Regions from separate parts of the Metabacillus indicus genome, predicted to be linked through region 2. Evidence: riboswitches for the same ligand, from Rfam matches in the RefSeq annotation. Region 2 holds a riboswitch; the other holds the start of a gene.
The links. Region 2 has a riboswitch for cyclic di-AMP ahead of ACK1LH_RS18030 (hypothetical protein). Riboswitches for the same ligand answer to the same signal wherever they lie in the genome.

Region 1 (22,843 bases), 820 kb from region 2:
ATGCAGATGGTCGCCCTGCTTGCCATGGAGCCGCCAATCAAACTTGAAACAGACGAAATCCGTTCTGAAAAAGTGAAAGTGATGCGCGCACTCCGCCCTCTTACAGAGAAGGACGTGCCTGATTACTTCGTCCGCGGACAGTACGGCAAAGGCGATTCAGAAGACGTATCTGTTCCCGGCTACCGCGAAGAAAGCAATGTAGATCCGGAATCCAACACAGAAACTTATGTTGCCGGCAAGCTGATGATCGACAACTTCAGATGGGCTGGCGTGCCTTTCTATATCCGTACAGGAAAGCGCATGACGGCCAAATCAACGAAGATTGTTGTACAGTTCAAAGACCTGCCGATGAACCTTTACTCAAACGACGTAGACAGCAAGCATCCAAACCTGCTTGTCATTCACATTCAGCCGGATGAAGGCATCACGCTGCACCTGAATGCCAAAGAAGCAGGCGGCGGCTCTTACGTCAAGCCGATCAAGCTTGACTACTGCAGCAACTGTGTAGATCAGTTCAACACGCCTGAAGCCTATGAAAAGCTCATCTACGACGGCTTGCGCGGAGACGCCACCAACTTCACTCACTGGGATGAAGTGTCCCTCTCATGGAGCTATGTGGACACCATCTCAAAAGCATGGGAAACGCACAAAGCAGAATTCCCTAACTACGCAGCCGGCACAATGGGTCCAAAAGCCGCTGACGAACTGCTTGAAAAAGACGGCTTCCACTGGTGGCCGATTACGGATATGGTTGATTAATTCAAAAAGACTGGAAATGAATATGTAATTTCGCACCGCTTTTAGCGGTGTTTTTTTATTATCAATTTTTATTTTATAAAGAGGTTTGGCCGTTTCATTGTTCACTCTCCTGTTTCGCAGGCTTCGCTTTTTGTTTGCTTCTTGGAGAGATTAACCAATTTATAAAAGTAATGATTATACCTAAAACAAAAGCCTCAATTACGTTTTCTTTCCAAATCAAAACTCTTGTTTCCTGATAATCAAAAAATACTTTTATTGCACCAATCAATAAAACAAGAACAAGGAAATATATGAGCTCTCTTTTCAATTCATCAGCTCCGAATAAAGGATAAAGTTTGAGGATACTCTTTTTGTTTGATTAGCTGCCCTTAACCATTTTATTCTGATTCGCTGCCTCCAAATCCTCCTGCTTTCAAGTCAGAATGCTGTTTTATTATAAATTGTTATATATGAAGAAAGCATAATCAGTCATGGAAGAATTTGAAAATTCCCTTTGAAAAGTACGTCTCATTATTTTAAAAGGAGAGGTTAATGGCAGTCATTCCACTGTTTGCAGCAGGTTGTTCAAACGGTACGGCAGCTGGAGGAAAAAGCATTGAAGTAACCAAACTTATAGTGGTTTCCTAATCACCTTTTGAATTAGCACTCAGTTATTTAAGGACATTCATGTTATTTCTAAAAGGAGCCAAGACAAATCAAAACCAATCTTTTACATAAGCAACTAATCCCATTAATGCACCTATTCCCGCCCCAATAAAAACAGGCACTACGAAATTTGATTTATTTCTTTTTTTGCTTAGTATTACATTATTGTGACTCATAAAAAGCCCCCTCTGTATAATATAAAACAGGAAAAATTTTCAAAACTATCACAGCTTATTATCTCCTTTTTTGTTTGTTCCCTTTATTCAACAAAGATGCTGCGATAGCAGAAAAGATATCACCGAGAAGAGTTAAAAGAGTACTCATGTATGTCACTCCTTTCCATTAATCAATTTATGCTTTATATGACATCCACTTCACATTACTGCACAGGGTTCCGGAAGTAAAATTCCTCATAATCCTTGATTTCATTGTCATTTCTTATCAAAAGCACAATCTTCTTTACTGCCTTAGAAGATAGAACTCCCTTTTCATAAAACCCGTTGCCATAAGTGACAGCTAACTCTTTAATCCCAAGTATAGGACTTTGCAGAAGTAATATCACACTTTCCTCAATGAAGCGTTCGTTTCCTGCAGGATTAAAGTAGAGATAATCCAGGGCAGGAATGATTTCTTGTTCAATGTTTGTTAGAAAAGCGACTTTGAGTTCCTCATATGTCCAAACCCTTTGGTTCTGTTCATAAAAGAATTCATCATGCTCGGTTTCTTCTTCGGTATACAATCTGTTTAAAAAAGCTTCAAAATCCGGAGCAAGTTCAATGACTAGTTCTGAATCAGCCTCAATATAGATAATTGGCGGATTTTCTTTCTTCTTTCGATAATCAAAAGCACTCCAGGAATGCCCGTCTCCAGAAAAAATCACAATATTATGCGGCAGTCCCCACTCGCTTATCAAATACTCACTGTTTAAAATACTGTGTTTTTCACCTATCCCCCAAATATAGCCTACATGAATATGATCATCTGCCCAGGATGTCGGGACATTCGTCGGGAACGATTTGTCATTAAGGGAACCGCCATTTTGTTCTTTAAGAAGAGCTAGATAGGATTTAGGCAGCCTTATTTTGAGTTTTCCTTCGGCATGTTGAACTGCTTCATCTGTTAAGGTAATTAATGTATAATAGTCATCATCTTTTTGCCAGATTGTTTTCAAGATTCATGTACTCCTTAATCGTAATTACAGCTTTCGTTTTTCTATAACATACTTCAACAACTGCGTCTCTTATCCTCTTTCAGACACAGAAATACTCGTGAAGCTTCAATCAATCCTACAAAGAATGCTTGATACCAAATCATATTCATTGACAGAACCACCAACTAATATTACTATATGTTTAAACACTTAAACATATAATTGTTGGAAGGATGATCTTTGTAATGAAGAAAACCGTACTTGTCACAGGCGGAACCGGCTATGTTGCAGCCTGGGTCGTTAAAGAGCTGCTTGATGGCGGCCATGATGTAAGGATTACTGTCCGCGATGCAGCGAAGAAAGAAAAATACCAGCATCTCCTGGATGCGGAGAAAGAATCTCCCGGAAATCTGACAATCTATGAAGCGGATTTGCTGAAAAAAGGAAGCTTTGATGAAGCCGTGAAAGGCACTGAGTATGTCTTTCATACCGCTTCCCCTTTTTTCATCAGCGGATTTAAAGATGCTCAAAAGGAATTGATTGAACCGGCTCTGGAAGGCACCAAAAACGTTCTGGAGTCTGTCAGACGCTCACCTGAAGTGAAACGGGTTGTCCTTACGAGCAGTGCAGTGGCCATTTTTGGGGATAATGCGGATATGGAGGGCAAGTCCTCTTTTAATGAACAGGATTGGAACACAACAAGCAGTGTTTCGCATCAGCCATACAGCTACTCAAAAACACTCGCTGAAAAGGCGGCCTGGGAAATGGCGGACAAGCAGCACTTTAATTTAGTCACCATTAACCCAACCTTTATTCTTGGTCCGTCTCTTTCAAAACGTTCAGATTCAACGAGCATCAGTACGATTCTCGATCTTCTGAAGGGCGGTTTTAAAAGCGGTGTGCCAAACTTAATCAACGGAACCGTTGATGTGCGTGATGTTGCAAAAGCCCATGTGCTTGCAGCCTTCACTGAATCTGCAAAGGGCAGATACTTGATTTCAAACGAGGAAGCTTCCCTGCTCGATATGGCACGAATATTTGAAGAAAACCGTCCAAATCACTATCCTCTTCCAAAACGCGAAGTGCCTAAACCGCTCATCTGGCTGATTGCACCGAAAGTCGGTCTTACACGGAAGTATGTCAGCAAAAACGTTGGAGTAAATGCCCGCTTTGATAACAGAAAAAGCATTGATGAACTTGGCATGACTTACAGAAGTCTAAAAACGACGCTGATTGATCAGAACGAGCAGCTTGAGGCTGACGGCCTGCTGGCATAATTAAACCAAAAAAGATGATTTCATAACGAAATCATCTTTTTGTTTTATCTTTTCCCTTAATCGACGGAAGAATAAATGGACTTATCAGGCTCTATAAATCTTACATACTTCCTCACAGTAAAAGAATAAATCCCTGTACCAATCAATATAACGGAAGACAGCACAAAGAGGATGGTAATGCCGTAAGCTTCAGCTAACATGCCGTACAGCAGACTGGATATGCCAAATACACCAGTCAAGATAGCGTCCCTGGCCGCAAACACTTTCGGCAGAAGCTTTTTTTCTGTGTGATTTTGTATAAGCGTGATTTGACCGATCAACTTGATTTCACTCCCTATTCCCACTAGGAATGAAATCAGAAGCGCTGAGGTCCCCGTGGTTGTGAAACCGAACAATAGGGTTAAGATCCCACCGGCTGTCGAACCTGCAATGATTGCATAGCGGATTGACTTTTTTAGAATGGTCTCAAATTTTAAACATAAAAGCCCGCCCAAAATCAGCCCGGCAAAGTATGCAGAGTTCAAATAGCCCCACCAGGCTTCACTTTTGTTCAGCACTTCTTCCACATAAACCAGCAGAACAGCAGCAATCCATACGACTTGTGCAATCGAATCAAAGAAATCAACAACAGAAATGACTCGCAGGGACGGGATTTTCCATATCGCCTTCCAGCCCTCCTGCATGGAGCTCCATTTTGTCTTCCCTTCCATTTGGTTAGTGCTTTCGATGATAGGCTGCATCTGTATGAGTGACATCATAATGGTTGAACCGGCAAAAAGCAGTACAGAGAAATATAGTACTTCTTTTCCTCCGGCAACAGAAACTGCGATACTTCCAAGCGGCCAGCTCCCGAGCTGAACAAGCTGATCAACAACCGCCATAAATCCATTAGCGCGGACGATCCGATTCTCTGGAACTAAATGCGGAACGAGCGAATTTCTGATCGGCACAGCCCAGCCATCAAAAAAAGCTATGACTGAAATCAAAGGGAAAACCATAAGGATTCTTGCCACCGGAAAAAGAGTCAAACAAACAGCAAGCATGAGTAAAAATAACGTCTTAATCAGTTGCGAGTATACAAGAATGGTTTTATAAGAGAATCGGTCAACCATGAACGGAGCTGTCATACCGCCTGCGAACCTTGACAGCGTGACAGCAAATGGAACAGCTGCTGTCATTGCGATTGAGCCTGAGATGGAATACATGTAACTTAACAGTGCTACTATATAGAATACATCTGCAGCATTTGCAAAAGTTTGGCCAATCCACAAAAAATGAAACGAATGGTTTTTCACCTGTCAATCACCTTCACTTGTCTTAAATTAAGTTTAAGTTGTAAGTGAAAGTGTGATTACAATGGAACTCATCCTTTCTGAATGAATGAACCCTTCTATGTCTTTATCCCAGGAAGTAATTGACCATCGGAGACTTCGCATTTATTTCTGCGGGCAGGTCTCCAGCAATTTGTCTGCGGTCAATCTCCAGGAAATAAGCGGCTTTACTAAGTGTGTCATAAAAAAGAGGAACTGCTTCCATCTCTCTGAATACATACACCTGTATATGCTGACAGCCCGATTTATAAGCCTCAGTCAGACGGTGGTTTCCGTTTATGCAATAAGGCTTGCCGTTTGTAAGCAAGCTGTTTTGAAGGATCATGACAGGATTTTTGTGATTGGGCTTTATTCTTGCAGGGTCAGTGTTTACATTCCCTTGATCAACGGCGTGAATGATACGGGATGGCTCAAAAATCTCTGCTTTAAGTCCATTTTTATTTATATACGCTGTAGCTCCATCTATGTCTAAAGCGTACTCAAATACGCCAGCTTCATATTCCGCATACAGGGAAAACGTTTCTTGGCCAATTGGGTGGACAACAGGGTATTCTTCTTTAGCCAGGATGCGGGTAAACACATCCTGCCATTTCTCTGCGATGTCAGCACCGTGCTGCGAGGCGATCTTCATTTCTTCCATGCACAGATGAAAATGACGGGCTGGCTGGAATATCCTTGATTGTATTTCGTGCAACTGAATTTTTGATTCCACATGTATCTCCACGCGATCATTGTGATTTTTCACTTTATATTATCACATATTGACCACTTTAAATGCAGATAATTTTGAAATCTCCAGCGACCCTATTGTAAATAGCATTGCGAATAAGGGCCGCCTTAGATAAAAGTGGAAGCACTTCTGCGAATGACGCCACAAATGAGGATTCACCTATGGTAAAAGTGGTGGCTCTACTACTGTTACAACAAAATTAAGGATGCATGACAGTTTTACATATATAAGAGGAAGTCACTTCTTTTCAACTAACCGTTTAAATAACTTTCCCAATCGTAATCATCAATCTTATAAAATACTCCATTATCATTTCTTTCATATGCACATAAAGGTGGCTCATGGATAAATTCTAATATGGAATCATCAAAATTCAAGATTACTCCAATAGATACAATTTGAAAGTTTTCGGAATCACTTAAATAGTCATCATCTTCGTAGCCGCTGAATATAGACCATCCAAAATCTTCTTCACCGTTTGGATGATCTCTCAGCAAAAAGTTGAATTCTTCTCTTTCAAGTACATCTTCGCTGACTGTAACTAAGCTGTCAAAATAAAAATCCCATTTAGATGAATTTGGGTCTTGGTATTCTGTATCGCAGATATTTTCAACGCCGAATGATACCACATCACCTATTTCCAAAGGCAAACGATGAGGTTCATTATCCAGTTTGCCTTTAAATTTTTTTCCGTTTATGCTGGTGATTTGAACCCACATTCTCTCTCCTCTATATCCATCATCCTCAGCCTTTTCAGTTACAAAGATTAACTTTACATAGTCATCAACAACTAGTTTGTCCAGCACTTCTGAACTTGGGACATAAAATGTATAAGGTGATTCTTTGTTTAAGTCATAGACATTATCTAAGTACCAGTTCATTCTATTTCTCCCCTTGACCAAAAAAATGAATTCTTTACTATAACCTTATTTGTAATTCATAGACGTTGAGCTGAAGGTACAATTTTTTGTAAAGCATATTTATCTATAGCAAGTTCTTCTCAATTTTAGCAGATTACAAAGAGTCTTGTGTATTGCAAAAAATTGACGTCTCTCTGCCATAAAGCAGATCCATGTTAATTAGGTAAAAAATCTCTCGGAAATTACATGGTATAGGGGTAAGAGAACTTATTTATGTTGATAAAACGGCGGAACGATAAAACATTTGTGCAGAGGTTATCCTGTAGAAGACACTTGTTTCTTATGCCATTTGACAACCAGCCGCTGATTATACCGCACGAAAGAAAGAGCATGAATGAAAAAAGGGTGAATTTGAGTAGTTTAAACTCAAATTCACCCTAATTTATTTCCGTCCCAGTCTCTTTACCTATTCAGCTTTGAAGCAATCTTGCATTTCTTCGAACATACGATAAGAAAATCATGCCGGAAGCTCCAATAAGCAACGTCATTCCCCAGAAGATGTTAGTGTAAACAGCTGCGCCAGAAACACCATGCTGCCATTCAATCAAGAGACCTGACAGTGCGACACCAAATGCTCCGCCGAAAAATTGAATCAGCTGCATTAGGCCCATGCCTGAACCGATTTCATCCTCCGGCAGGATGCGGGATGCTTCGTTTGCAATGCTTGAGGTCAGGCTTGAAAAACCTGTGCTCATAAACATGTAGGCAACCAAAATCGCATATGGATTTTCTCCTGAAAACAAAGCCAGAATCAGCAGTGAAATCATGAGCATCACATGGCCAAAGGAAATTAACGGTATATTTCCGAATTTGTCGATCAGCCGCCCAATGAACTGTGCGGCAACCGCTGAAAGGATAGCACCAGGAAAGATAATCAGACCAATGGCAGCCGGATCTTTTTCAAACAGCTCTGTCAGGATGATCGGCATCATAAAGAGCGCTGAAAAATGAAGAATAAATCCTGAAAATGCTGATAAAGCAAGCTTCACATACTGTCTGTTTTTAAACAGCGAAGGCTGCACAAACGGCAGGCTGACTTTGTGTATATGCCTCCATAAGAGATACAGGATGGCCAGCGAGCCAATGAGAAGAGGCACTGACATGGTGGATAAAAAGAGCAGCAGCCCCGTAACTCCGAGTCCTGTCAGCAATCCTCCGGTTGAATCGAAGTGTACCTTATGGACTTCCTCTTTAGGAAGCAGTTTTTTAAACAGGGGAAGAAGCAGGACAACAAATGCGGTGATGACAAATAAGTAATTCCATCCGAGATAGGTTGTAATGGCTCCTCCAATAACGGGTCCAAGTCCAAAACCGAGCGATGCGGCAGACGAAATCAGCGACATTGCCTTTCCTCTTCTGGAAATGGGAATATATTTACCCGCCAAAACCATGGCAAGACCAGGCACAGCCCCTGCTCCCGCTGCCTGAAGAACTCTCGCGAATAAAAGCAGATAAAAGTTATGAGAAATAAAACCGATAATGGATGCTGCACCAAGCATGGCAAGCCCGACTGCAAGCAGCCTTGAGATCGGAATAAAATCTGATAAACGGCTGTAAGTGAGAGTCGAGATGGCAAAAGCGATTGAGTATCCTGACACAATCCAGGATGCAGTGCCGGATGAAAGGCTCAAATCGCGAAGCACGCTCGGCAAAGCGACATTAAACATCGTCGTGTTCATCACAACGAGCCATACGGTTAAACTCCACAGCCATACAATTCTGTTTTCGTACTTTAAGCCAGGAACTGCTGGCGGTCTTTCTTCTATTATCGTTGACATTCTATCCCGCCCTCAGCTTTTATTTCGTATACCTAAAGAAATATATACTCTTACAGCCTGTATAGTCAACCGATTTGCTTCAATCGGTTCTGTAAAAAGATGAAAACCCTTCTTAACCAAGAAGGGCTCTCTTTTAGTCATATTATTCGTTTTCTTTAACAGCAGATACTTGCCATTCAACACCATATTTGTCTTTAACCTGACCGTATGCAGGACTCCAGAATGTTTCCTGAAGAGGCATTGTGACATTTCCGCCTGCTGAAAGTTTTTCAAATACATCTTTCGCTGCGTCTGCTGAATCAATATGAATCGCAATGGAAAGCTGCGAACCGAGAGTATAAGGCATTCCGGGAAACGTATCTGACAGCATCATGAGGGTATCGCCCGCTTTGAACTGTGCATTCATCACACGGTCCTTTGCATCAGCGGGAATAGGATGATTCGGATCCTCCGGCATTTCCCCGAATGTTTGAATCGAAACAAGTTCAGCATTTAATGCATCCACATAAAACTTCACTGCCTCTTGACCATTTCCATTTGTCACAATGTAAGGATTTACTGATGTGATCATGTTACACCTCATCGTCATAAATTTAATAAGAACATTTGTTCTGTATTATCATACCATGTACAGCTGCCTTTTGCTACACCCTTTTTAAAAGATGCAATAAATAAAGCCCGTCCCTCTATTTCTCTAGAGGCGGGCTAATTTCCTTCAGAGTCAGCATCTTTTTTAAGTTACCTCACTCCGTACTTCTTCATACGCTTCTCATCTTTTGCATCCTTCACCACAAGCACGGCGTGTATGGCTCCCGGAAGATAAAAAATGAGCGTCAAAATCAGGTTAAGCAGCGCCTGAAACGGTCTGCCGACAAACAGTACGGCAACAGGCGGCAGTAAAATCGCCAATAAATAAAGCATCACATCACCCCGTTCTTTTCTTATCCGTAACATTTTACCCCGATTCAGCGGTTTAGAAACAGCAAAAAACACGGAGCACAAGGCCCCGTGTTCTGTTTTTACTTAGACATCCATTCTGTATGGAAAATGCCTTCTTTATCTGTACGCTGATAAGTGTGCGCTCCGAAATAGTCGCGCTGCGCTTGAATCAGGTTTGCTGGCAATGTAGCCGTGCGGTAGCTGTCATAATAAGAAAGGGCAGCTGAGAAGCTTGGTACCGGAACACCCTGCTCAATAGCAACTGTCAGCACTTTGCGAAGAGCTCCCTGGTAGCTTTCTGCAATCTCCTTGAAGTAAGGATCAAGCAGAAGATTTGCAAGCTCGCCGTCACGGTCATACGCATCTTTGATTTTTTGAAGGAATGCTGCACGGATGATGCATCCTCCTCTGAAAATCATCGCGATGTCGCCATACTGAAGATCCCAGTTGTATTCCTCAGAAGCTGCTCTCATTTGGGCAAAACCTTGGGCATAAGAACAGATCTTGCTCATGTAAAGCGCTTTGCGGACAACTTCAATCAGTTCTTTTTTGTCTCCTTCATATGGTGTCACAGAAGGACCTGAGAGAATGCCGCTCGCTTTTACACGCTCATCTTTCATGGCAGAGATGAAGCGGGCAAATACGGATTCCGTAATAATCGGAAGCGGAACACCTAAATCAAGGGCACTTTTGCTTGTCCATTTTCCAGTTCCTTTTTGTCCTGCTGTATCCAGAATCATATCGACAAGCGGCTTGCCTGTTTCATCATCTGTTTTTGTGAAAATGTCAGCCGTGATTTCAATCAGATAGCTGTCAAGCTCGCCTTTATTCCACTCGGCAAATACTTCGTGGAGTTCCTGTGCAGATAAACCAAGAACATTTTTAAGGATGAAATAAGCTTCTGAAATCAGCTGCATATCGCCGTACTCAATGCCGTTGTGCACCATTTTCACATAGTGGCCGGCACCGTCCGGACCGATGTAAGTTGTACATGGATCTCCGTCCACTTTTGCAGAAATCGCTTCGAAAATCGGCTTTACAAGTTCAAATGCTTCCTTTTGTCCTCCAGGCATGATGGAAGGTCCTTTAAGGGCTCCTTCTTCTCCGCCTGAAACGCCGGTGCCGATAAAGTGAATGCCGCTTTCAGCAAGCTCTTTGTTTCTGCGCTGTGTATCTGTGTAAAGTGTATTTCCTCCGTCGATCAGAATATCGCCTTTATCAAGATGAGGAAGAAGCTGCTCAATCGTTGCATCTGTTGCAAAACCGGCTTTTACCATAAGAAGAATTTTGCGCGGTGTTTCAAGAGACTGAACAAACTCTTCAATGCTGTATGTACCTGTAAGGTTCTTGCCGCTGTGTTCTTTCAGCATTTCTTCTGTTTTATCTGAAGAGCGGTTATAAACGGCCACCGAATAGCCGCGGCTTTCTATATTAAGAGCGAGGTTTTTGCCCATGACGGCCAAACCGATAACGCCAATTTGCTGTTTAGACATGTTTATACTCCCTTTCTGTCCCAAATATCGTTGTTCGCATGAATATGCATTCCTTCTGTAAAATAACACAGTGCCCTTGCTTTTATCAAGAAAAGCGCCTTGTCTCATTCCCTTAAAAAATCTTTATTGAAACTTGTCCCGCTTGTTTTATCATCTTCCAGGCGGACCGCTTTCATCCCGCGTTTTATGACACTTTCGCCAAATTTTTTCTGGATGTCTTCAATCGTCTTATAAAGCGGCTCTTTTTTTGCATCCTCCTGAAAAGAAAACAGATCCAGCTGTTTATAGGCATCTCCTTTTGGGACAAGGTCCTGGCACGTCACCCCGAGCAACCGTACCGGCTCTCCTGTCCAGTGCCTGTCAAAAATCTCTTTGGCGTGAGTGTACAGCTCTTCTTTTTCACCAAGCGGGTTATTGACTGTCCGACTGCGGGTAAATGTGCTCCGGTCTGAGTAGCGGATCGTAATAAAGATTTTTGTTCCGAGCACCTCTTTCCGCTTCATCCGCATGCTGACTGACTGGGAAAGGCGGTTCAGGGTATCATACAGGACGCGCACATCGCTTGAATCTTTGGAGAGAGTGGTTGAATTCCCTATGCTCTTAAAATCATTGATGCTGTCCGGGTTAACTTCTCTGCTGTCTATGCCGTTTGCCCGTTTTTTCAGCCGTTCACCGTTTATGCCCAGGAGCTGTTTCAATGAAATCGGATCGGCTTCAGCCAAATCTTTGATTGTTTTGACGCCGATGGTGAGAAGTTTTTCTGCCGTTTTTTCCCCCACTCCGTGCATCTCGCCTGCTGGAAGCGGCCACAGTGTCTCGTGAAGCTCCCTCTTTCTGAGGACGGTGATGCCGAGGGGCTTTTTCATATTGGAAGCCATCTTGGCCAGGAATTTATTCGGTGCAATGCCGATACTTGAAGGCAAAAGCAGTTCTTCGAGCAATCGCTGCTGAATCGTTTTTGCCACTTGAAGCGGATTGCCTTCCTTCAAATATTCCGTCAAATCCAAATACCCTTCATCTATAGAGACAGGCTCAACCAGATCCGTAAATTCTCTTAAAAGGTCAAACATCGCTCTGGATGCCTTCCGGTACCGGTCAAAATTCGGTTTCCTGACAATCAGTTCAGGGCAATGGCGCTTCGCCTGCCACAACGGCATGGTTGTTTTCACGCCTCTGGCCCTTGCCTCATAGCTGCACGTCACAACAATACCCTTCCGCTCTTCCACATTTCCGGCTATGGCGAGCGGCTTTCCCCTCAGTTCAGGCTCAAACGCCATCTCAACAGATGCGTAAAAACTGTTCATATCCACATGGAGAATGACCCTTGGACCGCTCTGCTGTTTCATGCCGTTCAACTTCTTTCCAAACTGTTATAGTGCCTCAATTTTATCACAGTCAGCAGATGAACCGCTAATGATGGGGGCGGAATTAGAAAAGCGCAAAAATTTGATCCTTTCTTACTTTTTATAAAACAATTGACAGATTCCCCTTATCACAAGTAAATTATATCTTGTGTGTTTTTACGGTCCGTTAAATTTCATAACAAGCTTAATCTATTCAGAGCGGGGGAATCATGCATTTGGTAAGGCTCTTACCTTGGGGTGAATCCGTAAATGGAAGGGAACTCTCAATCCCGAATCCGACAGTTAACCTCGTCTGCTTTATTGGGAGAAAGACTTTAATTGTGTATTAAAGACCTTTCTTACTTTAGATTGGTCTTTTTTTGTATTTTCAGAATTCTTACATCTCAGAGGAGGTTCTTCTATGAAAAAAATTCGTTTGGGACTGGCTTCCCAAATTTTTATTGGTTTGACTTTAGGTATTTTAGTAGGTGTTGTCTGGTTTAATGACCCCCGAGTTGCCGCAGTTTTGCAGCCGCTTGGAGATTTGTTTTTGCGTTTGATCAAAATGATTGTCATTCCGATTGTTATCTCTAGCCTGATCGTTGGAGTTGCAGGTGCTGGGAATGGAAAAAACGTTGGAAGACTCGGCGGAAAAACCATTCTTTATTTTGAAATCATTACAACTGTTGCGATTGTCCTCGGCGTATTGCTTGCAAACGTCTTTCAGCCGGGGCAAGGAGTTGACCTTGAATCTGCCCAAAAAACAGATATCCAGCAGTATGTCGATACATCTGAAGAACAAAGTGAAAAATCGGTTGCCGAAACGTTCCTTCATATCGTGCCGACGAACTTCTTTAAATCTGTCGTAGAAGGCGATATGCTTGCCATCATCTTTTTCTCCGTCCTCTTCGGACTTGGCGTAGCAGCCATCGGAGAACGGGGAAAGCCGGTCCTTCAGTTCTTTGACGGTGTTTCACACGCGATGTTCCACGTCGTCAACCTTGTGATGAAAGTGGCTCCTCTCGGCGTGTTCGCCCTGATTGGAGTAACCGTTTCGAAATTCGGAATTGACTCACTGCTTTCACTTGGAAAATTGGTTCTATTAGTATATGCTGCCCTGATTTTCTTCCTGATTGTAGTACTAGGGGCAGTTGCCAAATGGGCAGGCGTCAATATCTTTTCCCTGCTTCGCTACATTAAGGACGAGCTGCTGCTTGCGTTCAGTACATCAAGTTCTGAAACTGTCCTGCCCCGAATCATGGAAAAGCTTGAAAAGATGGGATGCCCTAAAGGAATTGTGTCCTTCGTCGTTCCTATTGGATACACTTTTAACCTTGACGGATCAGTCCTCTATCAGGCCATCGCTGCCTTGTTCCTTGCACAGGTTTACGGCATCGAACTGACAATCGTTCAGCAATTGACTCTGATTTTAGTCTTGATGGTTACGTCTAAAGGAATGGCTGCCGTTCCTGGAACATCCTTCGTCGTTCTGCTTGCCACTCTCGGAACAATCGGCATTCCGGCAGAAGGACTTGCCTTCATTGCAGGGGTGGACCGCATCATGGATATGGCCCGCACAGTTGTCAACCTTGTCGGCAATACCCTTGCTGCCATCGTGATGTCGAAATCCGAAGGCCAGTATAACCGGATTAAAGCGAATGAAGTCATGAAAGCAAGTGCATAAATAAGTTGAGCCCCCGGAAAATGTCCCGGGGGTTTTGTTAATTCTTATTGTACTTCTTGAATACATATGTAAGCACTCCTCCAACAATCCCGATCATGGCAGCAACCGGTGCAGAAAACACAAATCCGAATGCTATTGCAAATCCGACTCCGGCACCTACGGACGGGTCCTCGTTAGGATAAAGTTCTGCAAAGAGTGCCAGCCCCAGACAGATTAGAATAAATGATCCAATCTCTGTAATCAAAAACCCCTGAAAAAAATGTTTCATCTTATGCTCCTCATGATTTTATTGAAGTTCTCTCTCGTGAGAACATGGATTGTGTATTTGCTTACCCTCCACCCATCGATTTTCGGTATCAGAGGGTACGATTCACCACTTTGCTTACCCTCTCACATCGTTTCTCAGTTTGCGGGGGTACGATTCACTGCTTTGCTTACCCTCCCACATCGTTTCTCGGTTTCCGAGGGTACGATTCACCACTTTGCTTACCCTCCCACATCGTTTCTCAGTTTCCGAGGGTACGATTCACCACTTTGCTTACCCTCCACCCATCGTTTCTCAGTTTCCGAGGGTACGATTCACCACTTTGCTTACCCTCCCACATCGTTTCTCAGTTTCCGAGGGTACGATTCACCACTTTGCTTACCCTCGCAGTTCGTTTTTCGGTATCCGAGGGTACGATTCGTACATTTGCTTACCCTCCCACATCGTTTCTCAGTTTCCGAGGGTACGATTCACCACTTTGCTTACCCTCTCACATCGTTTCTCAGTTTCCGAGGGTACGATTCACTCTTTAAATGACTCTCTAATGCTGCTAGCCTCAAGCTTCCTTCCACGAATTCAAAAACACATCATCCCTTACAAGAATGATGTGCTCCGCTTGACCCTGATTACTTGCACTCTACTTTATCAAATCCAAACCGCTCCAGAAATTCATTGTAAGCTTCCATTCTGCCGAGGATTTTTCCTCTTTCCAGCTCTTCCATGTTCTCCTGGAGGAGTTTGCAGTTTTCTTCGGCTCTTGTTTTCACATATGATGCAATGGCACTTTCATTAAATGTATTCATTGTAATCACTCTCCTTATTATGGAAAATACCCATTGCAGGTTTAATACAAACACAGAGCCGAACATCGAAAAAGCCCTCCGTCCAAATGAACAGAGGGCTTGCTTGCTTTATTTCTTCCAGTTGTTCCGGATAAATTCTTCTCTTCCGGACTCTTCGCGCTCCTGCTTGTACTTTTCAGGGTTTTTCGCGTAGAATTTCTGATGGTATTCTTCTGCCGGATAAAATGGAGCGGCAGGAAGGATTTCAGTCACAACAGGTTTTTGAAAGCGTCCGCTTGCTTCAATTTCCTGCTTTGTTTTCTCAGCCTTCAGCTTTTGCTCTTCTGTGTGATAGAAAATGGCTGTGCGGTACTGGCTGCCGCGGTCAAAGAACTGGCCGCCGTCATCTGTCGGATCAATCTGCGGCCAATAGAGCTCAAGCAGGGTGTCATAGGAAAAAACATCCGGATCAAAGGTAATTTCGACCGCTTCCCTGTGTCCTGTATCACCTGTTTTGATTTGTTCATATGACGGATTATCAAGGTTTCCTCCCGTATAGCCCGAAACGACTTCAATAATGCCCGGCTGTTCGTCGAACGGCTTCACCATGCACCAAAAACAGCCGCCTGCAAATGTTGCCTTTTCTCTTCTTCCCATGATATGCACCTCTTTCTATGATGTAAAACAGCAGACACAATCCATGTGCCTGCCATCTTTTCACTTATTCGCTTTTAGCTACTTCTTTGATTATTGATACCACAAGTTCAGCTGTTTTGACAAGTTCTTCGATTGGCATCTTTTCATTTGTCGTGTGGATGTCTTCGTATCCGACAGCAAGGTTGACAGTCGGAATATCAAAGCCGGCAATCACGTTGGCGTCACTTCCGCCGCCGCTTGTCTGAAGCTCGCTTGTACGGCCGATGTTTGCTGCCGCGCGCTTTGCCACTTCTACAACGTGATCTCCTTCGCCAAACTTAAAGCCAGGATACATCACTTCGATTTCAACTTCTGCACGGCCTCCCATTTCAGCCGCCGCACTTTCGAACGCTTCTTTCATTTTAGCAGTTTGGGCTTCCATTTTTTCAGGAACGAGTGATCTCGCTTCAGCCAGGATATTCACTTGGTCGCACACAATGTTTGTTTGTGTGCCTCCTTCAAATCGGCCGATGTTTGCTGTTGTTTCATGGTCGATTCTTCCAAGCGGCATTTTCGCAATGGCTTTTGAAGCAATCGTAATCGCAGAAATGCCCTTTTCCGGTGCAACGCCTGCGTGGGCCGTTTTGCCGAAAATAGAAGCTCTCACTTTTGCCTGTGTCGGAGCAGCCACAATAATGGTTCCTACTTTTCCATCACTGTCGAGAGCATAACCGAATTTAGCCGTCACTTTAGAACCGTCCAACGCTTTTGCGCCTACAAGGCCGGACTCTTCTCCAACTGTGATGATAAATTCAATTTTCCCGTGAGCGATGTTGTTTTCTTTCAGCACACGAACTGCCTCAAGCATGGCTGATAATCCCGTTTTGTCATCTGCCCCAAGAATCGTTGTGCCGTCTGTTACAATGTATCCGTCTTTAATAGAAGGTTTAATTCCTTTTCCCGGAACGACTGTGTCCATATGGGATGTAAAATAAATCGGATCAATGCCGTCCTTTACAGCATCCAGCGTGCAGATCAGGTTGCCTGCTCCGTGTCCAGTAATACTTGTTGTATCATCTTCTTCAACGCGGACGCCAAGTGCTTCAAACTTTTCAGTCAGGACTTTGGCGATTTCTGTTTCGAATTTTGTTTCGGAATCAATTTGAACAAGCTCTAAAAATTCATTCACTAAACGTTCTTGATTAATCATTTTTGTTTCCTCCTAGGCTTAAAGCGGAATGTTTCCATGTTTTTTGGCAGGACGCTGTTCCTGCTTTGTACGCAGCATCTCAAGCGCCTGAATAAGCTTTATTCTTGTATCGCGGGGGTCAATTACGTCATCGACCATCCCCTGGCTTGCTGCCACGTAAGGATTGGCGAATTTTTCGCGGTACTCCTCAATTTTGGCTGCCCGCGTTTCTTCCGGGTTCTCGCTGTTTTCAATTTCTCTGGCAAAAATAATATTTGCAGCACCCTGAGGACCCATAACAGCAATCTCGGCATTCGGCCATGCAAAAACCAGATCCGCTCCGATCGACTTGCTGTTCAGCGCCACATACGCTCCGCCGTATGCTTTGCGGAGAATGACCGTAAGCTTTGGCACCGTTGCCTCTGAGTAGGCATATAAGATTTTTGCCCCGTGGCGGATAATTCCCCCGTGCTCCTGTTTAATTCCCGGGAAAAAGCCGGTCACATCTTCAAAAGTAATCAGCGGAATCTGGAATGAATCGCAGAAGCGAATGAATCTGGATGCTTTGTCAGATGAATCGATATCAAGCCCGCCGGCCATATATTTCGGCTGATTGCAGACAAGGCCCACAACTTCTCCTTTGATGCGCGCAAACCCGACAACAATGTTTTTGGCAAAGTCTTTTTGAACCTCGTAAAAAGATCCTGCATCTGCGACTTCCTCTATGACCACTCTGACGTCATAAGGCCTAAGGGCGTCAAACGGAATGCAGTCCGTCAGGTTCGGCCTGTAGTCAGACTCTTCTTCATGCGGCAGAACCGGCGTTTTTTCCTGGTTGTTCTGCGGCAAATATGTAAGTAGTTTTCGCACCTGGGAAAGCACTTCTTCCTCCGTCTGTCCGGAAAAATGGGCATTCCCGCTGATCGTATTATGTACTTTGGCCCCGCCCAGATCCTCTGAGCTGATTTTTTCTCCGGTCACGGTCTCAATGACCTTAGGTCCTGTTATGAACATCTGGCTTGTTTTTTCAACCATGAACACAAAATCGGTGATGGCCGGAGAATATACGGCTCCTCCTGCACATGGGCCGAGGATGACAGATATCTGCGGAATGACACCTGAATAGATGGTATTCCGGTAAAAAATCTGCCCGTAGCCATCTAATGATACCACACCTTCCTGAATCCTCGCACCTCCGGAGTCATTCAAGCCGACGAACGGCGTCCCGCTTTTTGCGGCAAGATCCATGACTGCAGCAATCTTCTTGGCGTGCATTTCGCCCAGGGCACCGCCAAAAACCGTGAAGTCCTGAGAGAACAAATAAATCGGACGTCCGTTCACTTTTCCGTAGCCGGTCACAACTCCGTCTCCCGGCCCTTTTTTCCCGCTCAGCCCGAAATCATTGCAGCGGTGCTCAATGAAAGGATTCATTTCAACAAACGTGCCTTCATCCACCAGAAGGTCTATTCTCTCCCGTGCAGTCAGCTTGCCCTTTTCGTGCTGTTTATCAATACGCTCATCCCCGCCGCCCATCTCAACTTCCCGTCTCCGGTCATACAGCTCGTTAATCTTCTCAAAGATATCAATGTTCATGAGATAGTTCCTCCTTTCTTTTCACATAGTTCAACCAGCACTCCATTTGCAGCCTTTGGATGCAGGAAAGCAATGGAGGCACCGCCTGCACCGTTTCTTGGAGTCTCATCTATCATTTTGATTCCGTGTTCTTTCAATTCGTGAATCCTCATTTTTATATCATCTACTGCCAAAGCCAAATGATGTATGCCTTCTCCGCGCTTTTCAATGAACCTGGCTACAGCACTTTCTTTTGAAACCGGCTCAAGCAGCTCAATTTTCGTTTCGCCTGCTTTCAGAAAAGCCACTTTGACTCCCTGTTCTTCTACCGTTTCCATTCCTTCAAGTTTTAACCCGAGTGTTTCCTGATAAAAAGGAAGCACCTCTTCAATTGAATGGACGGCTACCCCAATGTGATCGACCTTTTTGACCATTTCTTCCCCTCCTCATGATGAAAACGCTTAACATCGTGAACATGACATACTTCTTTGCCAATCGACGAAATTCCTTCTTTTTCGGGCAAAAATGTCCATCTTTGTTCATATCTCCTCCCTTGTCCGTACCTCCTATCCGCGTTAGAATAGAAGGACAAACCCTCTGAAATGGAGTGAACGAAATGTCTAAACGATTTCAAAAAGCCATTATCTATCTCATGCTCTTCGTCATGCTGGCAACAACGCTGTTGGCGGGGATGAGCATGTGGTTCTAATAGACGCCAAAAAAGGTGATTCCCTTCAGGAATCACCTTTTTTAATTGCTCCTTTTTCAGCTGCAATTTCTTCAAAGGACTTGCCGTTTTTAGTGATAAACACTTTGGTTCCAACCGGAATGTGCTCAAAGAGGATTTCGACTTCTTCGTTGTACATGCGCACGCAGCCCTGGGTGACGAAGGATCCGATGGAATCCTCGTTGTTTGTGCCGTGAATGCCGTATATTCGTCCATCTGTGTTTTCGGCGTCAAAGCCGATCCACCTTGTGCCGAGCGGATTTTTCGGATCTCCGCCGGGGATGTCTTTTTTCCGGTAATAGGGCTCTGCCGCCTTGACTGTGATCGTAAATTCTCCCTCAGGCGTCAGATTCTCGTTTTTTCCTGTTGCCACATCAAAGGTTTTAATAATTTGTCCGTTATCAATATAAGCAAGTTCGTTCGTCTGCTTATTGATGATGAGGTACGGATCGCCGACAGACGGATTTTCTCCGAGCGGCCAAAGCGGAGACAGGAACATTATGAGCAGGAACACCATTTTCAAAGTCTATCACCCTTTTTTGAATTAGGATGCTCCTGCAGGCTTCATTTCATTCTTGCGTGACATACCTTTAAATTGACTTTTTATCACAAGATATTGTTCCATCTCACGGACAAAATGCAAAAGCGCAGCCCGTGCCTCGAATTCTTCACGGGTTTCGGGAAGCGGCATTTCTTCGAACATCTCTCTCATCTCTGCAAGCTTTACAAGAAATTTGTGAGCGGTGTTGCCGGGATGGATCGCTTCCCTCACTTCACGGATAAAGTCCGCCACAATCTCCGCCTGATCGACGGTTACTTTAATCGAGGCAATGATCGGGAGGACCCTCTCAATGATTTCGAACTGTTTTTCCCTCATCTTAAAATAATGATAGTAGAGATTTTCATGTCTCATAAAATGGTTCTCTACATCTCTGAACGCGAGCGTTTTTGCTTCGTTGATGATGGCGGCTGTTTCTGTGATTTCCCTTCCGTCCCACGAACTGTCATGCGAAAGCAGATATTCCTCAATTTCAATGAAGATTTTCGAGAGGCGGTCTTCCACTTCCAGCTGATATTCTTTCAGCTTTTTATCTACACTCGGCATGTAAAGGTTCATGATAAGCGCTACCCCTATACCGGTAGCAATCAGCGCAATCTCATTTATGATCAGATCAAACGTAATATTGGCGGCAGTGTAGAGATGAAGGATGATGACCGAGCTTGTCACAATCCCTTCTTTGGCTTTTAAAAGAACGGTAACGGGAATGAAAAATAAGAGCAAAAGGCCGATGACAAATGGATGATAGCCGATTCCTTCGAAAAAGACAAAGGAAAATAAGATGGCGATTAGGCAGGCAAAAAAGCGTGCCCATGAGGTCTGAAGCGATTTTTTCTTCGTCACCTGGATGCATAGAATCGTCAGTATGCCGGCAGATGCAAAATTCTGCAGTCCGAAAAGCTCGGCAAGACTGATGGCAATGGCTGCACCAAGTGCTGTTTTGAGTGTGCGGTAACCAATTTTAAACATGCGTCTTCCCCTTGCGTTTCATGTGATATGAGGTTTCATATCCTTTTTCATACGTTGCCCAATTGCAGGCTTAAAGATAAAAACGAAAAAAGATGATCATGATGATCACCTTTTTCTAAGTAGCCATTATAGCATTTTTTCAAGGAATAGTTGAGCACGCTGTGTTTTCGGGTTTGAGAAGAAGTCTTTCGGAGCAGCGTCTTCTACAAGTCTTCCTTCATCAAGGAATAGCACTCTGTCAGCCACTTCTCTTGCAAAGCCCATTTCGTGCGTGACGATGGCCATCGTCATACCTGAGAAAGCAAGATTCTTCATGACCTCAAGAACTTCCTTGACCATTTCAGGGTCAAGTGCGGATGTCGGTTCATCGAACAGCATCACTTCCGGGTTCATCGCGAGTGCTCTTGCAATGGCAACACGCTGTTTCTGTCCTCCCGACAGACGGTTTGGATACTCATGCGCTTTTTCTGCGAGTCCGACTTTCTTAAGAAGTTCATGCCCCTGTTCCTCTGCTTCTTTTTTTGAAGTTCCTTTAACGGTAAGAGGTGCATACGTTAAATTCTCAAGAACCGTTTTATGAGGGAACAAGTGAAAGTGCTGAAACACCATTCCGACATTCTGGCGGACTTTGTTGATGTCTGTTTTCGGATTTGTAATATCCTGATCTTTAATGTAGATATGGCCGCTCGTCGGATCCTCAAGCCTGTTCATGCACCGTAAAAAGGTGGATTTCCCTGAACCGGACGGGCCGATGATGGCCACAACTTCTTTTTCTGCGATGTGTGTTGAGATGCCTTTGAGCACTTCTAATTTTCCGAATGATTTATGAAGGTTGTCCACTTTAATCACTGCGCGCCATTCTCCTTTCAACAAGTTTGCCAAGAACCGTTAAAATAATGACCATGACATAATAGATGAGGCCGGCAATTAAGATCGGCTCAAAATAGCGGTACGTCTGGCCTCCGACTATGTAGGAGCTTCTCATAATATCCTGTACTCCGATAATCGTCACGATGGCTGATTCTTTTGTAAGGGTGATAAATTCGTTCATTAAAGCAGGCAGAATGTTTTTGATCGCCTGAGGGAAAATAATGTCTTTCATCATTTTTGAATATGGAACGCCAAGAGCCATAGCCGCTTCACGCTGCCCTTTATCAATGGCCATGATGCCTGCTCTGATTACTTCAGAGATGTATGCTCCTGAGTTAAGAGCGAAGGTTGCGACTGCAGCCGGATATGGATCAATTTCAAAGCCCAGTATCTGAGGCGCACCGTAGTAAATGATCAATAATTGCAGGATAAGCGGTGTACCGCGGAAAATGGATGTGTATGCATCCGCAAACCACATCAGCGGCTTGATTCTGCTGATTTTAAAGAGAGCAAGAATGACAGCCAGTGTAAAACCGAGCAGTGCAGAAAGGCCGACAATCTTAAGTGTTACCGGAATCCCCTGTAGGATAAACGGTATCGAGGGCGCTATCGCCGGAAAATCCAGATTCATTGATTTCGACACTCCTTTCTCATGTTAAACAAAAAAACGTTCAACATTCGTGTGTTGAACGTTTTCCTGAATTGACTGCTTATTCTTCTCCGCCGAACCATTTCAAGACAAGCTTTTCAAGTTCGCCGTTTTCTTTCATTTCGTTCAGCACTTTGTTGAATTCCTCAGCATATTTGCTGTCTTTCGGGAATGCGATTGCTGAACCAGCTTCTTCTGTTTCACCGTCTTCAATGACTGTGCCTTCAAGCTCTTTGTCATTTTTGAAGTAGCCTTTTGCTACTGTGTCTTCAATAATTGCTGCATCAAAGCGGCCAGCTTTCATTTCCTGAATCAGTTCAGGGATTCTGTTGCGGTTTTCTACTTTGATGTTAACTGTTTCAGCGATTTCTTCTGCTTTGCCTTCTTGAATGGATGCAAGCTGAACACCGACTGTTTTGCCTTCAAGATCTTCAACGGACTTGATGCCGCTGCCCTTTTTAGTCACAATCATGTGCTTTGCCGTGTAATAAACATCTGAGAAATCTACGCTCTTTTTACGTTCTTCAGTAGGCGTCATTCCTGCAAGTACGAGATCAGCTTTGTTGGCTTGAAGCG
Region 2 (9,202 bases):
CTATCCAGACTCTGTTTTTCTCTCGTTTTCTCTCTCATTCTCTCTTTTTTAATTTATTGTATATCTCCAGATTATTATTTATTATTCCTGAGAAGGTGTTTGAAATGAGGTGGAAAATAGTTGAATACATAGAAAAAAGGAGTATGCGGGCTATGCATACTCCTTTTGAAATGCGGTTTTTAGCCTTTTGATTCGAGAGAACGCTCTAAATCCTTATCTACCACAAAAACCTCAATCCGTTCCCCCATTTTGGTGCTGATGTCGCTGTGGCTGGACAGCACTTTGCACCCGGTGCATCTTTCTACGATTTCCTCAAACTCTTTACTGTACATTTCACGCAGGACTTGTCTCATTTGTTTCACAAGCTTTCTGCCATTCTCGTTTTCAACCAGGTGTTTTTCTTCAACTGTGAGAACACCTTTGAACCTCGCGATCACCATATCATGGACAATGTAGGTTCTGGTCTCCTGAGGACCGCGTCCAATTAAGTCTCTTTGAAGCTTAATAAAGGCTTCACTAAGTTCCATTTCTAATTTTTTTTTTGGCGACACAGCCATATGAATATACCCCCGGCAAACATGCTTTTGATTAACATTGCTGCTGCAGTTGCGCAGATCCACCGTCATACAATGACAAAATCTTATCTTGCTGGTGAGTGCGCTTTGCATATATTGACGAGTTTATCTTACTTACACACCCAGACCCTGTCAATAGCAAACTGTAAATGATAGGGAATAGTATGCTGGTAATATGCTGCAGCAATCGTTAAAAAAAAGACTTAAATTTTGTAATAACATGAGCAAATAAGAGTAATAGAGAGAATGAAAGGCGAAAGCAGTATAATTCACCTGATTTTCGGTGTATTTCCCTGTTTACACGATCTCACCGCGGGAGTAAGATAATCACGTAATCACGAATTGCATAACGGCCTAGTCCCGAGATTCGGGAGCGGAGGAACCAATTTTTTGGGGTTAATTCTGCATTTGCAGGAAGGATGAGATCTTTCGCCATCCTACCCGTCAGCTAACTTCGTCGGCTAAAGCGAAGGAGGTCAAAAGACCGCCTTAACAGGAGTCTTTTTTTTACTGCCCTTTTTTAAGGCAGAGAAGAGGCCTGGGGACTGTAAAAGGTCTTTTTGATGCATGCAATTCATTCGAAAAAGGAAAAAACGGAAGACGGAACGCAAAGAGGGCCTCGGCTTGCTGGGCGTTAAGTAGACCAATGAGTACTTTTTCTCCAAAACAGCCATATGTAGATCAATCTAGCTTATTCTGCTGATTTGATTGGATATGGATCTGTTTGGGGAAGGGTAAGCATTGGTCTCTTTTTTTTACACTTGGGCTGCTTCATCCAATAGGGGTAGAGCCGGCAGGAGGGGAAAAATACCGTTATACATGGATGTGCGGGGGATGACGATGAATCACACACTGGTTATAGGCAAGGGAGATTTATTCGGTTCTGTCGTAGAGAGTATAAGCGTGAATAGAAGATTTGCAGATGTCATGAACTATGAGCAGTATGCGTGTGAACTGTCGAACTCTAGAGATGGAAACACACGAATGGATAACCTGATCGAATTGGAAAAGAAGTTTTCAAATTATCGTTCTGTTTATGTTATATCGGATTCGATCAATGAAGGATTTGAATTAACAGCCTTTTTCTCAGATCTGGGCACGATGCGGATTATCGTGATGACAGATGACAGCAGACACTATGACCTATATAAAAAACTGGGAGCACGATACGTGATTTTCAGCAAGCCTGGAACGTGCTCGTACTGGCTTGGCGAAATGAAGCAAGGTTAAAATACGAGAATGATTTAAGGAGGTGGATCTCTAAAAGAGATGTCAAATCAGAACTGAATACCTGGACGCTTAATTTCACAATGAAATCGGGGGAACCAATCTTCTGCGGCATACAGCCGCTTGGGGTGAATCCATCTGAAAAGGTGGCAGGGCAGCTCTCATAGCCCGAATCCGACAGCTAACCCCGAAAGCGCAGTGAGGGAAATCAAAATCGCAGGTGCGGCATGCTTTTTAAGTGATGCCTAAAAACCGCGGAAGAGACCCTCTTCCGCGGTTTTTATTGATTTGAAAAGGAAGGGAACGTCATGGAAACGATGCTGATTTGCATTCCGAGCTATACGAGGCTTGGCTGCCTGGATGAGATTCTCCCGGAGAATTCATCTCTGTCATTTATTACCGGAGATTACAGTGTAGAAAGTCATTTGAGAACCAAAGGGTTTAAAACCATTTATTTTATTAAGCAACATGCACAGTACCTGATTATAAACGAGCCCATTTCACGAGTGCTTTTGCTCGAAGACAAAATAGCTGAGACCTGCCGGCTGATGGAAATACTCAAAGCGAGTGTCAGGGCGCCGATTACGGTGATTACAAAAAGAGCGAATTATCCGGCTAAGCTTTATGAATTGCTCGGCGCTCAGCATGTCATGTATTCAAGATTGGATAACGTAAAATTTCTGATTCAATAAGAACGGGGGATTTAAATGCTTGACAGTATCATGATTCTCTCATTTGCAGCTTTAACGCTGCTTATGTCAGGACTTGTAAAATGGTCTGAAAAGATTGTGACTGAAGGAAGGGAAGAAAAGTGACGATTGTTTTGCTCGGCGGAATCGCCGCCATCACGCTCTATTTGCTTTATGCATTGGTAAACCCTGAAAAATTTTAACTTGCGGAGGAAGAGACATTGAGTGTACTATCCATACTTTCCATTATCCTGACATTGGCGCTTGTCGTCCTGCTGGCAAAGCCTGCAGGCAACTACATTGCGCGTGCGTTTTCTTATGAAACAACGAAACTTGATGCTTTTTTTGGCCCTTTTGAACATGCGGTTTATAAACTAAGCGGAATCAAACAAACGATTCAAAGTTTCAGGCAATATGCTTCTGCTCTACTGATTTCAAATATTTTCATGATTTTTATCGTTTACCTTGTGTTTCGTTTTCAGGGTTCGCTTCCGCTGAATCCGAGCGGCATTGCCGGAATGGATCCGACACTTGCATTTAATACGGCCATCAGCTTTATGACCAATACAAATCTTCAGCATTACAGCGGAGAGAGCGGATTATCTTATCTTTCTCAGATGATCGGCATTACGTTTATGATGTTTGTCGCTCCTGCTACAGCATTTGCTGCAGCCATTGCATTAATAAGAGGACTTTCAGGCAACCCTCTTGGAAATTTCTTTGTAGATTTAATTCGTTCCATTACTCGTGTTCTTTTGCCGATAGCCTTTGTAACGGGTCTGGTATTTGTTTTTCTTGGTGTTCCTCAGACGCTGGATTCAAGTGTGACGGCAAAAACCGTAGAAGGCGCGGATCAGACGATCGCAATGGGCCCTGTTGCTTCTCTTTTATCCATTAAGGAAGTGGGCAACAACGGAGGAGGATTCTTCGGTGTCAACTCAGCCCATCCTTTTGAAAATCCTAACGGGATTAGCAACCTGCTGCAAATTCTTTTGATGCTGCTGATTCCGACAGCCCTTCCTTTCACGTATGGAAAAATGGTCGGAAACGCAAAGCAGGGCAGAATCCTATTTGCTGCAATGGCCATGATTTTCGTGGTCTTTCTTGGAACAGCTCTTTTATCTGAATATCAGGGTAACCCAAGATTGGCTGAAGCAGGCCTTGAGCAGGCATCAGGAAGCATGGAAGGCAAAGAGGTCCGCTTTGGTGCGGCACAATCTGCTCTTTATGCAATCGTGACAACAGCTTCTGAAACAGGAGCGGTTAATACCATGCATGATACGCTTTCTCCCATCACAGGGATGCTGGCCTTGTCGAATATGCTTTTGAATACGGTTTTCGGCGGGATTGGAGCTGGCTTTATGAATATCATCATGTACGCTGTCATCGCCGTTTTCTTATCTGGCCTGATGGTAGGGCGCACGCCAGAATTCCTTGGCAAGAAAATAGAAGGAAAAGAAATGAAACTGATCGCTGTTACCTTGCTGATTCATCCGTTTCTGATTCTGGGATCAACAGCCCTTGCGCTTTATACGCCGCTAGGATCTGACGGTATTTCAAATCCGGGATTCCATGGGCTTTCCCAAGTTCTTTATGAATACACATCTTCTGCAGCCAATAATGGTTCAGGCTTTGAAGGTCTTGGAGATGCCACTCCGTTCTGGAACATCTCAACTGGAATCGTCATGTTTATCGGCAGATACTTTGGCATCATTGCCATGCTTGCTGTTGGAGCATCATTAGCTGCTAAAAAGCTTGTGCCGGAAACCATCGGAACATTCCGTACAGATACTAGTTTGTTTGGCACCATTTTTGTCGGAGCGGTATTTATTGTAGGGGCATTGACATTCTTCCCGGTACTGGTTTTAGGACCGGTCGCAGAGTTTTTAACTTTATAAACCTAATTGGAGGATCCGAAATGAGTAAGACATCATTAGCAACCGCAGTGAAGGCTGCTGAAAGGTATGATCAGATGGAAGGTGCAAGACAGACAGAGCCGGAAGATCAGAAGCCGGAATACAGAACGAAAGTGGATAAAGGGCTGATTGGAAACGCAATAAAGGCATCTTTTATTAAGCTTGATCCGCGAATCATGGTGAAAAATCCAATCATGTTTATTGTAGAAATTGGTTTCTTCCTGACATTGCTGCTCACTTTTGCACCTTCTGCTTTTGGATCTGCAGAAGTAAACGTGACGTTTAATTTAACGGTCTCACTGATTCTTTTGTTCACCGTGTTATTTGCTAACTTTGCTGAAGCTTTGGCAGAAGGACGGGGAATGGCTCAGGCAAACTCGCTGAAAAATTCCAAGAAGGAAATGACGGCCAATCGCCTTAAACCTAATGGAGAGATTGAAAAAATTGACTCCGCTTCGCTCCGCAAAGGAGATTTGGTTATTGTATCACAGGGAGAGTTTATTCCAGGGGACGGTGAGGTTATCTCAGGTCTTGCATCTGTTGATGAATCAGCCATTACAGGAGAATCTGCTCCTGTTATTAAGGAAGCGGGAGGAGACTTCAACTCCGTAACAGGAGGAACAAAGGTGGTAAGCGATCAGATTAAAGTGAGAATCACAAGTGATCCGGGCGAATCCTTCCTTGATAAAATGATTGCTCTTGTTGAGGGGGCCGAGCGTCAGAAGACACCGAATGAAATTGCTCTGAATACGGTTTTAACAAGCTTGACACTCATTTTCATGATTGTCGTTGTAACACTTCCTTTTTATGCGAATTATCTCGGCTTTCAGCTTGAAATACCTGTTCTGATTGCACTGCTGGTTTGCCTGATTCCCACGACAATCGGGGGATTGCTCTCCGCGATCGGAATCGCCGGGATGGACCGGGTAACACAGTTTAACGTCATTGCGATGTCTGGTAAAGCCGTTGAAGCTGCAGGTGATATAAACACCATCATTCTGGATAAAACAGGTACGATTACATTCGGGAACCGCATGGCGAGTGAGTTCATTCCTGTGGGCAATGCCCCGATGCAGGACCTTGCCCAATGGACAGCCATCAGTTCGCTTGAAGATGAAACACCAGAGGGAAGATCGGTTCTTGAGCTGTTAAAGAACAAGCAGCTTTCATACAGAACGGATCTTGCAGATGGAGGAACGTTCATTGAGTTTAAAGCCGAAACACGTATGAGCGGCATGGATTTGCCTGATGGGACGACAGTAAGAAAAGGCGCGGTGGATGCCGTGAAGAAATGGGTTCTGTCACATGGAGGAGTCATCCCTGCTGATCTTGATAAAAAAACGGATGACATTTCTAAGGCCGGCGGTACGCCGCTTGCTGTAGCCATGAATGATCAGATCTTCGGATTAATTTATTTGAAAGATACGGTGAAGCCCGGAATGAAAGAGCGGTTTAACATGCTGCGCAGCATGGGGATTAAAACCGTTATGTGTACGGGAGATAATCCTCTCACAGCTGCCACAATCGCAAAAGAAGCGGGTGTTGACGAATTTATTGCAGAGTGCAAGCCTGAGGACAAAATCGAAGTCATTAAATATGAACAATCACAGGGCAAGCTTGTTGCCATGACGGGTGACGGCACAAATGATGCCCCTGCACTTGCACAGGCAGATGTAGGTCTTGCCATGAACAGCGGAACGGCCGCTGCAAAAGAAGCGGCGAATATGGTGGATTTAGATTCCAATCCAACGAAAATCATTGAAGTCGTCTCAATTGGAAAACAGCTGCTGATGACACGCGGAGCACTGACAACCTTCAGTATTGCAAACGATATTGCCAAGTATTTCGCCATTATTCCAGCCATGTTTATGCTCGCCATTCCGGAAATGAATATGCTGAATGTCATGAGACTTGATTCGCCAATCTCTGCGATCCTGTCGGCCTTGATTTTTAACGCAGTTATTATCCCGATCCTGATTCCTCTCGCAATGAAAGGTGTCAGCTATAAACCGATGAGTTCAAATGCCCTGCTCAGAAAAAATCTGCTGGTATACGGTTTCGGAGGAGTGCTGGTTCCTTTTATCGGCATTAAAATGATCGATCTTTGCCTTGCTGCATTTATATAGAAGAAAAGAGGTTTATACAATGGAAGAAAAACAATCAATAATAGGGCCGATTATCAGAATGACTCTTGTGTTAATGGCCTTCTGCGGCCTGGTATATCCGGTTGCGGTAACAGGAATTGCCCAGGCGGCTGCCCCTCATAAGGCAGATGGAAGTTTAATTTATGATGAGAATGATAAGGTGATAGGTTCTGAGCTGATGGGACAGACTTTTACAGAAGAAGGCTATTTCCACGGAAGAGTCTCAAGCATTGAATACAGCGGTGCAGGATCAGGCTCCAACAACTATGCACCATCCAATGAGGATATGCTGAATCGCACGAAGGAATCAATAATAGAGTGGAAAAAAAACAATCCTGAAACGAAAATCAGCGATGTACCGAATGACCTGCTGACAAATTCAGGCTCAGGTCTTGATCCGCATATTAGTCCAAAAGCAGCCTACGTGCAGCTCGATCGGGTTTCAGAAGAAACAGGAATTAACAAAGCTGAACTTGAAAAACTGATTGAAAAACATGTGCAGGGAAGGGAACTTGGACTGTTTGGAGAAGAAAGAGTGAATGTTCTTAAATTGAATCTGGACATAAAAAACATGATGAAACAATAAATAAGATCCGCCTCAGCTGCCGATTAAGCTGAGGCTGGATGTTTGTAAACAGCTGACGCGCTTATCATAGAGGAGGTGAAAATATGACGGAAAACCATCCATATTTCAGGCGAAAAACCCCGCAGGAGCTGCTTGATGAAATTGCAGAAATGAACCGGGGCAAACTGAAGCTTTATGTGGGAGCTGCCCCAGGGGTTGGAAAATCGTATAAAATGCTTCAGGATGCCCATGATTTAAAGCTTGAAGGCATTGATGCCGTCATCGGTCTGATTGAATGTCATGGAAGAAGAGAAACAGAGGATCTGATAAAAGACCTTGAAGTCATCCCGCTTAAAGAGATGAAATATAAGGGAAGCATTTTCAGAGAACTGCATGTGGAGGCCATTATTGAAAGAAAGCCGGCGGTTGTTATTATTGACGAGCTTGCCCACACCAATATACCAGGCTCTAAAAATCTTAAAAGGTATATGGATGTAGAAGAAATACTGGAAGCAGGCATCCATGTCATGTCCGCCGTCAATATTCAGCATCTGGAAAGTGTCCATGATATTGTTCAGCAAATTACGAGAGTAGCGGTGCGCGAACGCGTGCCTGATTTGTTTGTTCAAAGAGCAAGCGAAATCCAGCTGATTGATGTGACGCCTGAAACGCTGAGAAAAAGAATGTCAGAAGGTAAAATTTACGGCTCTGACAAGATAGAGCAAAGTCTCTCCCATTTCTTTACCGTTCCCAATCTTTCTGCTTTAAGGGAGCTCGCCCTTAGAGAAGTGGCGGACGATGTAGATGAAAAAATGGAGCAGATCAGCGGAAACCTTTCATATGGTCCCATAGGCGTACATGAAAAAATACTTGTCTGCGTGGGATACGGCCCTACAGCCGAAAAACTCATCAGAAGAGGCTGGAGGATGGCGAACCGGCTCCGTGCACAGCTTTTTATCCTCCATGCAGCAAAATTACCGGAAGAATCATTTACCCAGGAGATGAGAGAAAAAATGGAAAGGTGGAAGCTGCTGTCCTCTCAATTCAATGCGGTCTTTTTGCTTGAGCATGAGAGGAACCGTAAACCTGCAGACATCATCATAGAAACAGCAACGAAATACCATGTGACTCAAATTCTGCTGGGGCAGTCAGCAAGAACAAGATGGGAGGAAATCCGAAAAGGGTCTATCGTAAATACAATTATGAGAAAAACAGAAAACATTGATATTCACATTGTGTCAGATGGAAAAATATAGAGAGGACTTTTAAGAAATGAATATTGCTTTTTTCCTGATTCCAAAAAAGGAAGTTGTCTATTTGCCTATCCAGTCGACGATGCGTCAGGCGCTTGAAAAGATGGAATACCACCGCTATTCAGCGGTCCCTCTGCTTGATCAAGAAGGGAAATATGTCACGACGCTGACAGAGGGAGATCTGCTCTGGAAGCTGAAAAATACCCCAAACCTGAATTTTCATAACACAGAAAACATCCGGCTGACGGAAATCCCTTTTCACCGCAAAAACGAGCCCATTTCCATTCAGGCTGAGATGGAACATATTATTACAAGGGCCATGGAACAGAATTTTGTGCCAGTGACTGATGACAAAGGAATCTTCATTGGAATCATAAGAAGGAGGGAAATCATTGAGTATTGTGCAAGCCAGATGTTTGCTCCGGCAGCAAATTAAAAAGGCTGCATAATGGATGCAGCCCTTTTGGTTAAGCAGAGGCAGATTCTTCTTTTTTCATGTACTTTACAAGGAAAGGATAGATCACAAAGCCTGCAAGGAAAAGGCCTACGCCCAGAGCAAATGTTTTAAGGTCCGCTGTTCCGGTGACGATCACCCAGACAGAGTACAAGCAGGCAATGAACGCGATGATCCCGTCTTTTACACGTGAACCCTTTACCAGATCATACGTTTCTCCTTTAGCGATCAGCTTCAGGAAGAAGATGGAGGAGACAAGGTACGGGAAAAGATAAGCAAGTGTAGCTGACGTTGTCAGGAACGTATATGCTTCGCTGATGGTCCCTGAAATCGTTGAAAAAATAAAGATCTGCGACATTAAATTCGTTATCAGCAGGGC

Region 1: it holds a riboswitch for cyclic di-AMP, as region 2 does, so the genes downstream of both, ACK1LH_RS13825 (cation:dicarboxylate symporter family transporter) here and ACK1LH_RS18030 (hypothetical protein) in region 2, are expected to answer to the same signal.

The regions. Positions count from the first base shown of each region.
Region 1 covers NZ_CP176757.1:2,683,000-2,705,842, forward strand. Annotated here, with positions in the region: gene zwf (glucose-6-phosphate dehydrogenase) at 1-759, shown strand, start outside; gene ACK1LH_RS13765 (hypothetical protein) at 854-1,066, opposite strand; gene ACK1LH_RS13770 (hypothetical protein) at 1,455-1,580, opposite strand; gene ACK1LH_RS13775 (SMI1/KNR4 family protein) at 1,784-2,575, opposite strand; gene ACK1LH_RS13780 (SDR family oxidoreductase) at 2,800-3,831, shown strand; gene ACK1LH_RS13785 (MFS transporter) at 3,888-5,126, opposite strand; gene ACK1LH_RS13790 (hypothetical protein) at 5,230-5,874, opposite strand; gene ACK1LH_RS13795 (DUF2185 domain-containing protein) at 6,144-6,773, opposite strand; gene ACK1LH_RS13800 (MFS transporter) at 7,223-8,590, opposite strand; gene ACK1LH_RS13805 (VOC family protein) at 8,733-9,161, opposite strand; gene ACK1LH_RS13810 (YqaE/Pmp3 family membrane protein) at 9,329-9,511, opposite strand; gene gndA (NADP-dependent phosphogluconate dehydrogenase) at 9,610-11,022, opposite strand; gene ACK1LH_RS13820 (DNA polymerase IV) at 11,127-12,368, opposite strand; cyclic di-AMP (ydaO/yuaA leader) riboswitch at 12,558-12,698, shown strand; gene ACK1LH_RS13825 (cation:dicarboxylate symporter family transporter) at 12,787-14,049, shown strand; gene ACK1LH_RS13830 (hypothetical protein) at 14,087-14,317, opposite strand; gene ACK1LH_RS13835 (hypothetical protein) at 14,941-15,117, opposite strand; gene msrA (peptide-methionine (S)-S-oxide reductase MsrA) at 15,226-15,753, opposite strand; gene ACK1LH_RS13845 (M20/M25/M40 family metallo-hydrolase) at 15,818-16,942, opposite strand; gene ACK1LH_RS13850 (acyl-CoA carboxylase subunit beta) at 16,961-18,508, opposite strand; gene mce (methylmalonyl-CoA epimerase) at 18,511-18,927, opposite strand; gene prli42 (stressosome-associated protein Prli42) at 19,110-19,202, shown strand; gene ACK1LH_RS13865 (L,D-transpeptidase) at 19,228-19,737, opposite strand; gene ACK1LH_RS13870 (aromatic acid exporter family protein) at 19,765-20,748, opposite strand; gene ACK1LH_RS13875 (amino acid ABC transporter ATP-binding protein) at 20,875-21,597, opposite strand; gene ACK1LH_RS13880 (amino acid ABC transporter permease) at 21,590-22,249, opposite strand; gene ACK1LH_RS13885 (transporter substrate-binding domain-containing protein) at 22,329-22,843, opposite strand, start outside.
Region 2 covers NZ_CP176757.1:3,509,070-3,518,271, reverse strand. Annotated here, with positions in the region: gene ACK1LH_RS18040 (DUF2294 domain-containing protein) at 180-557, opposite strand; cyclic di-AMP (ydaO/yuaA leader) riboswitch at 917-1,053, shown strand; gene ACK1LH_RS18035 (hypothetical protein) at 1,416-1,805, shown strand; cyclic di-AMP (ydaO/yuaA leader) riboswitch at 1,862-2,012, shown strand; gene ACK1LH_RS18030 (hypothetical protein) at 2,111-2,494, shown strand; gene ACK1LH_RS18025 (potassium-transporting ATPase subunit F) at 2,614-2,694, shown strand; gene kdpA (potassium-transporting ATPase subunit KdpA) at 2,713-4,389, shown strand; gene kdpB (potassium-transporting ATPase subunit KdpB) at 4,464-6,533, shown strand; gene kdpC (potassium-transporting ATPase subunit KdpC) at 6,553-7,137, shown strand; gene kdpDN (KdpD-like non-kinase potassium sensor) at 7,221-8,372, shown strand; gene ACK1LH_RS18000 (CBS domain-containing protein) at 8,389-8,805, shown strand; gene ACK1LH_RS17995 (amino acid permease) at 8,837-9,202, opposite strand, start outside.